2 regions of the Ligilactobacillus salivarius genome follow, and region 1 is predicted to be linked to the other one. Evidence: predicted binding sites of a transcription regulator. Region 1 holds the regulator's gene; the other holds the start of a gene.
What was found. Region 1 encodes HrcA, which represses chaperone genes, less so after heat shock. Its sites were predicted from a motif close to TTAGCACTCNNNNNNNNNGAGTGCTAA; they were not measured.
Positions count from the first base shown of each region.

Region 2: clpP (ATP-dependent Clp endopeptidase proteolytic subunit ClpP) is a predicted target of HrcA. The motif match lies at 1,295-1,321, and genes of this name have one in related genera.

Region 1 covers NZ_CP117983.1:660,160-664,290, forward strand. The annotation lists gene truB (tRNA pseudouridine(55) synthase TruB) at 1-428, shown strand, start outside; gene ribF (riboflavin biosynthesis protein RibF) at 441-1,397, shown strand; gene hrcA (heat-inducible transcriptional repressor HrcA) at 1,518-2,570, shown strand; gene grpE (nucleotide exchange factor GrpE) at 2,591-3,163, shown strand; gene dnaK (molecular chaperone DnaK) at 3,206-4,131, shown strand, end outside.
Region 2 covers NZ_CP117983.1:1,207,482-1,211,612, forward strand. The annotation lists gene PTA89_RS05985 (sugar-binding transcriptional regulator) at 1-761, opposite strand, end outside; gene clpP (ATP-dependent Clp endopeptidase proteolytic subunit ClpP) at 1,363-1,956, shown strand; gene whiA (DNA-binding protein WhiA) at 2,007-2,954, opposite strand; gene PTA89_RS06000 (gluconeogenesis factor YvcK family protein) at 2,977-3,990, opposite strand; gene rapZ (RNase adapter RapZ) at 3,987-4,131, opposite strand, start outside.

The DNA of each region.
Region 1 (4,131 bases):
AAAAAGGACAGCAAACTATATATTTTGAAGTCGGTTGTGGTAAAGGTACATATGTTAGAACTTTAGCAGTAGATGTTGGGAAAAAATTAGGTGTACCAGCTGTTATGAGTGATTTGACAAGGCTTAAAAGTGGTGGCTTTCAAATAGGGATGGCAAAGTCATTATCACAATTAGAAAAATTAGCACATGAAAATAAATTATCTGAATCATTATATCCTATTGACTATGCGGTCAAAGATTTACCAAGATATAATTTGAAATTAGAACAATGGAAGATAGTGAAAAATGGAGGTTTTTTACCTGTAAATACTTTTAAAGAAAATTATGATAGAGTGAATCTTTTCTATGACGATAGAATTAGATGTATTTATCAATATAATGAAGAAAAAAATAGATATCAATCTGAGAGAATGATAGATTTAAGTTAGGAAGGGATATAGATGGAAATCGTAAAATTGAAGGAACCTTATGATAAAAATGCAATTGTTGATTCTCCAATTGTATTGGCTTTAGGTTTTTTTGATGGAGTTCATCGTGGACATCAAGAAGTAATAAAAAGAGCTATAGAAAAAGGAAAAAGTTTAGGTGTAAAAGTTGCAGTAATGACTTTTGACAGACATCCAAAAATCATCTTTCAAAATATTGATGGTGAAAAGTTTAAATATCTAACAATGTTGGATGAAAAACTAGAACATTTTAAAAATTTAGGTGTAGATATAGCTTATGTTGTTAAGTTTGATGAAAATTTAGCTTATCTTTCACCACAAGATTTTATAGATAAATATGTAGTAGGGTTACATGCAATATGTGTTGTTGCAGGTCAAGACTACACTTATGGAAAACATGATATTGCTAATATGGATACTATTTCGGATTTTGCAAAAGGAAGGTTTGAAATAATAACTGTAGACCACTTACAACGTAATGATCAAAAAATTAGTTCTACTCAGATAAGAAAAGATTTAGATAGTGGGAATGTGGAAGCCGCTAATTTGCTATTAGGATATCAATATGAAAATCATGGAACTGTTGAACATGGTTTTAAGAGAGGAAGAAAAATAGGATTCCCAACTTTAAATGTTTCTATCCCTAAGAATGAACGTATTTTAGGGGAGGGTGTATATGCTGTTAAAGTGAAAATAGATAAAGATAATTTATGGTATGAAGGAATGGCATCTATAGGGCATAATGAAACATTTGGTGATGATTTAGAAAAAACAGTTGAGATAAACCTATTTAATTTTGATAAAAGTGTTTATGGAGAAAAAGTTATTGTTAAATGGTATAAATTTTTAAGAGAAATGGTGAAATTTGATAGTGTTGAGGAACTAATAGATCAATTAAATAAAGATAAAAGAGATACTGAGGTCTTTTTTGAAGACTTGAAAAAAAATTAGCACTTATAGGGTTACTCTGCTAATTTTTTGGCTAAAACTCTTGACTAATCCCATTAACTAGGTTATATTAATAATTGACTTAGCACTCTAATGTGTTAAGTGCTAAAAGAGGTGGTTGGTTTGCTAACTGAAAGACAGTTGTTGATTTTGGAAACAATAATCCGAGATTATACTGATTTAGGACAGCCTATTGGTTCTAAAACTTTGCAAGAACAATTACCTATACGTGTTAGTTCAGCTACTATTCGAAATGAAATGGCAGTTCTTGAAAAACAAGGTTTTATAACTAAAGAGCACTCTAGTTCTGGTCGAATTCCTTCCCTTAAGGGATATCGTTATTATGTTGATAATTTAGTTAAACCCGTTAAAATAGATTCTAAATCTGTAAGAAGTATTCAATCTCTATTTGGAAATGAATATCGTAGAGCTGATGAAATAATAGAAATGTCTGCAAAGATATTGTCTGATTTAACTAATTATACGGCGATAACTTTGAGACCAGAAGCTAGTGATTTAAAACTCGAAGGATTCAGGATGGTACCATTAGGAAATGGCCAAGTAATGGTTATTCTCGTTGCCAGTGATGGATCAGTTGAAAGCCAAATTTATAATTTACCTAATAACATAGATGGAGAGTCTCTAGAAGCTGTTATTAGGCTAATTAATGATAAATTGGTAGGTTCTTCCCTTAGTGAAGTCACTTCTAAACTACAAGAATTGCAGCCGTTACTTACTAAATATATTGAAAAATCTGATGGATTTATCGATGTATTTGGTGGAATCTTAGATAAAGCTATCAAAGAGCAGTTTTATATTGGTGGAAGGCGAAATTTGTTAAATTTTGCTAACGGTAATAATTTAGAACAGATCAAATCCCTGTATTCATTAATTGATGATGAATCAGATAAGATTGGTGGGTTAGTAGATAATACGACTAATCCACATGATCATCATGGAATTTCGGTTAAAATAGGTGATGAGATGTCTGATAGGTTATTGTTAGATTACAGTCTCGTATCGGCGACTTACAATGTTGGGAGTCATGGTCGTGGCATGATTGCTATTTTAGGACCTACTAACATGCCTTATTCTAAGATGATAGGATTGGTTGAAGTTTTCCAAAAAGAGCTAACTAAAAAATTAATTGATTATTACCGAAATTTTGATGAGTGATAATTGAAAGGGGTGGCGATGTGTCTGAAGAAGAAGTAAAAGTTTCTGAGCAAAATGATGACAGTGAAAAAGAAATTAAAGAAGATGATAAAGCTTCATCTGTTGAGAACGAAAAATCAGTAGAGGAGACAGATGATTCTTCAAAAGCATTAGATGAACTTCAAAAGAAGTACGATGATATTGAGGATAAATATTTACGAGCTGAGGCTGAAATGGCTAACATGACACAACGTTTTAAGAAAGAACAAGAAATGTTGTTGAAGTATGAGGGTCAAGATTTAGCTCGTGATATTTTACCAGTTATTGATAATTTAAACCGTGCTTTAGAAATTGAAGTAGATAATGATGCATCACAGCAACTGAAAAAGGGTATAGAAATGGTTGCTCGTGATATGGAAAAAGCCTTGAAAAACAATAATGTTACTAAAATAGATTCTTTAGGAAAGGTGTTTGACCCTACTTTACACCAAGCTGTAAAGACAGTTCCTGTTGAAGAAGGACAAGAACCAGAAACTATAGTACAAGTTTTCCAAGACGGATACATGCTAAAAGATAGAGTATTACGACCAGCAATGGTTGTTGTAGCTCAATAAGTAGTATTTAATTAATATATTTATAAAAGAGGTAATACATTTATGTCAAAAATCATTGGTATTGATTTAGGTACAACAAACTCAGCTGTTGCTGTACTAGAAGGTAAAGATCCTAAAATTATAACAAATCCAGAAGGTAATAGAACAACTCCATCAGTTGTATCATTCAAAAATGGTGAAACACAAGTTGGTGAAGTAGCTAAGCGTCAAGCTATTACAAATCCAAATACAGTATCTTCTATAAAGCGTCATATGGGAGATGCAAACTATAAGGTAAAGATTGAAGATAAAGAATATACTCCACAAGAAATTTCAGCAATGATTTTACAATACATTAAAGATTATGCTGAAAGCTACTTAGGTGAAGAAGTGTCACAAGCTGTTATTACAGTTCCTGCATACTTTAACGATTCACAACGTCAAGCAACTAAAGACGCAGGTAAGATTGCTGGTTTGAAAGTTGAAAGAATTGTTAATGAACCTACAGCTGCAGCTTTAGCTTATGGTCTTGATAAATTAGATAAAGATGAACGTATTTTAGTATTTGACCTTGGTGGTGGTACTTTTGACGTTTCTATCCTTGAATTAGGTGATGGAGTATTTGAAGTTCTATCAACTAATGGTGATACACATCTTGGTGGTGATGATTTTGATAATAAGATCATTGATTGGTTAGTTGAAAACTTTAAAGCTGACAATGGAATTGATCTATCTCAAGATAAAATGGCTATGCAACGTTTGAAAGATGCTGCTGAAAAGGCTAAGAAGGACTTGTCTGGTACAACAGAAGCACAAATTTCACTACCATTTATTGCTGCTGGTGAAGCTGGTCCTTTACACTTAGAAACATCATTATCACGTGCTAAGTTTAATGAATTAACTGAAGATTTGGTTGAAAGAACAAAGATTCCTGTACGTAACGCTTTAGCTGACGCAGGATTAACAAATGCTGATATTGATGAAGTTAT
Region 2 (4,131 bases), 550 kb from region 1:
GAACGTCTCTCTGCCATACTAATTGCTTCACCTATACTATGAACAGCAGCATTACTCTGTCTAATTAAATTCACAACTTCTTGTACTACGGGTTCATTAAGAAGCGGACGATAAGTATCTTCGCTAACCTGTTCAGGCACATATAATGTCCTGTGATTACCACCAGTTTTTTCAGCCATCAAGCCACATACATTATTCGCCTGAATATCTAACCTTTCGCCTATACCACCACGGGCAGGCACGAAAGTCAAATCTCTATCTACTGCAATTTCGGAAGTCAAACAGGTAGCAACTTTGGCCATCGTAGTACCACCCATTGCAGCAATGACATTTTTACCCTTAGGCAATTCCTTACCTAGGATATCATTTACTAACTTGCCCATGTCCTCAATAATCAAAGGCTGTCTATCACTATCTCCCGAAACAATTAAACAGTTTCTTATACCTAGGTATCGAGATAATTCTTTCTCCATTTGTTGTAACCCTAATAAAGAGTCCATCAACTTGGAAAGGCCTTGTATTGTTCTTTTACCTTTAGCAGTCAAAATCATACCAGACTTTGTTGAAGCAATTAATTCTTGCTTCCTCAAATAATCTGTTTCAGTCCGCAAAACTCGTTCACTCATGCCCAAGGTTTGTGCTAATACTCTTCTGCCAACTGGTTCAGACCAATCAATATTTCTTAAGATAATGAATCTTTTCCTCAGAACATCAATTAAATCTGGAACGATTGACTCAATCAACTCTACTTCCTCGCGCATTTTATGTCCTCTTTCTTGCGGGACTCTTGACGTCCAACAGTGTCATCGAGCGACCCAGTTAAGTTAAAAAGAAAAAGTACAACAACAATTAATTAACCATTAAACTGTTCTTATACCTCAACTACATTTGTAGTATATCAATATTCTTTAAATTTTGCAAGCCTTTAAACTCTCTAATTTGAGCGTTTCTTTATAAATTCTTTAAATCTTAATTAAATTAACTTTTCTATAAATAATATCAAAATATTCAGAATTTTTATTTCTAAATTTCATTTTGTAATGATAAAATCCGAACATTATTTATAATAAAATAAAAAGCCAGCTCAACCCTGAACCAGCTTAAAAATTAATTATATGCCGTCTCGGAGTCGAACCGAGATTACAAGAACCGGAATCTTGTGTGATATCCATTACACTAACAGCACAAATTAAATAACGTTATTGATTTTACTTCATATAAACTTTAAAAGCAATAAAATTATTTTCATTTAATTAAGGCTTTAAATTTGACCATCATTGACCTTTGTACTAAACTAGCAATATAAGAGCTTGAATGCTAAAATTATTCAAGAATATAAATTTTATTTAGGAGGTTTCTCTTATGAATTTAGTGCCTACAGTTATTGAACAATCTTCACAAGGTGAACGCGCTTATGATATTTATTCACGTTTATTAAAAGATAGAATTATTATGGTATCTGGTGAAGTCAATGATGACATGGCTAATGCTATCATCGCCCAACTTCTATTTTTAGATGCTCAAGATTCTGAAAAAGATATTTATATGTACATTAATTCTCCTGGTGGTTCTGTTTCTGCTGGTTTAGCAATCTACGATACAATGAATTTCGTTAATGCTGATGTTCAAACTATCGTTATGGGTATGGCTGCATCTATGGCTTCTGTCCTTGCAACAGCTGGTACCAAAGGTAAACGTTTTGCTCTACCTAATTCTGAAATTATGATTCATCAACCATTAGGTGGTGCTCAAGGACAATCAACTGAAATTCAAATTGCTGCTGAACACATTCTTAAGACTCGCAAGTTAATTAATCAAATCTTAGCTGACGGTTCTGGTCAAGATATTGAAACTATCAATAAAGATACTGAACGTGACAATTTCATGACTGCTCAACAAGCTGTAGATTATGGTTTGATTGATGGTATTATGAAGAATAAGAAGAAAATTAAATAATTAATACATTATAAAAAAAGTTCCTAGACCATGAAATCTAGGAACTTTTTTTATAGTACCGCAATACTTTCACCAGCGCGTATTTTTTCGGCAATTTCATTTAATTTTCTCAACCTATGATTTATACCAGATTTAGAAATTGGTCCTCCAGGTATAAGTTCACCCAAATTCTTTAAGCTTTCTTCTGGATGCCCCAATCTCGCTATTGCTACTTCTTGTAATTTCTGTGGTAATTTATCAATTCCCACCTTAGCATCAATCAACTTAATATTATCAATTTGCTTTTTAGAAGCATCTGCGATTTTATTAAGATTAGCAGTTTCACAATTCACAATACGATTAACTGAATTTCTCATATCCCTAACAATTCTAATATCTTCAAATTTCAGCATGGCATTAGTTGCACCTATCAAAGATAAAAAGTCTGCTATTTTCTCAGCTTCTTTTAGATAAGTAATATAACCACTTCTTCTCTCTGTTTTCCTTGCATTTAATCCATATCTATTCATCATTTCACATATTGTATCATTATGATCTTCATATAGTGAGTAAATTTCTAAATGATATCTACTTGTTTCAGGATTATTAACAGAACCAGTTGCTAAAAATGCCCCACGTAAATATGATCTTACCTTGGCATCGTCATCCAAAAATTCTAAAGGAACAGTTTCTTTAATCTGAAAATTATCTAATATATCTAAATCCTTTAAAATTTCATTTGTTCCAGTTTTTAAACGTACAATATAAAAATTATTCTTCTTCAATTTCATCTTTCGACGAACGATCAATTCACTCTCTATATCGTAAAACTGCTTTAATAATCGGTAGATACGCCTAGCAATAGCTGGATTTTCTGTTTGAACACTTAAAACAAATTGCTTATTAACAATACTCAATGAGCCATTCATCCTTATTAGTGCCATCAATTCAGCCTTAGCATTACCAAAATGAACCTCAAGCATTGTAAGTTCTTTTTTTACATCACTAGCGTATGACATTCCTCCACCTCTATTCTATACTCTAATTAAATTCATCGTCGTTCCATGACTTGGGTCTTCCAGTAAGTCTCATCAGTTCATCTACAACCTGATCTCCATTATGGAAAATTCCTCTATCACGCATTAATAAGAAGTTATCTGAAATAACTCTTGTTCCTTGTTCACGTAAACCTGAAAAATCATGTTTTACTTGATATAAGTATTCGTCGTATTTTTGTCTGTCTAAATAATCGCTAGGCACATTTTCAGTATTTACCAACACTGTGTCAATAAAGTTTTTACCCAAATGACTATTCAAAACTTTAACATGATCTGCATCTGAAAAATGTTCAGTTTCACCCTTTTGAGTCATGATGTTACAAATATATATAACCTCAGCCTTAGTTTCACAAACTGCACGACCCACATTTTCAATCATTAAATTAGGCAAGATACTAGTAAATAGACTTCCTGGCCCTAATACAATCTGATCAGCATTCATAATGGCATCAATTACTTCTGGCATCGCCTCTGGTTTACCTTCACCATTTGTTGTAACCCATACTTTTTTTATGGTTTTTCCAGCCGCTGAAATTTCTGCTTCACCAGAGATTTCACTACCATCAGTAAATTCTGCATTCAATACTAACGGAGTATTAGCAGCCGGATAGACGTGTCCATCTACTTTCATTAATTCAGATAACTCTTGCACTGCATTAAAAATTCCTCTATTTTCCATTTCAGATAGTGCAGCTATTATAAGATTTCCAATTGCATGCCCTGAAAAGAACTGGTCTTTAGAATTAAATCTGTACTGAAATATATCTTTATATACATCTGGCAGATCAGATAAAGCAACTAATACATTTCTAATATCTCCAGGCGGAACTACGTTAATATAATCTCTGATAATTCCGGAAGATCCTCCATCATCAGCAACTGTAACAACAGCAGTAATATCAGCATCTCTCTTACGTAAACCATTTAAAATAACAGGAAGGCCAGTACCTCCACCTATGACAACAATTTTAGGTGTATTTCTTGTTTGTTGTTTCATGAGCGATTCACCGTCTCCTTTCGTTTATTCATATCACGATGTGACATATGAACAGGATACTCTTTAGATAATTCATTACCTATTCTTTCAGATAATGCCACTGAGCGATGTTGCCCCCCTGTACATCCAATTGCAATTGTT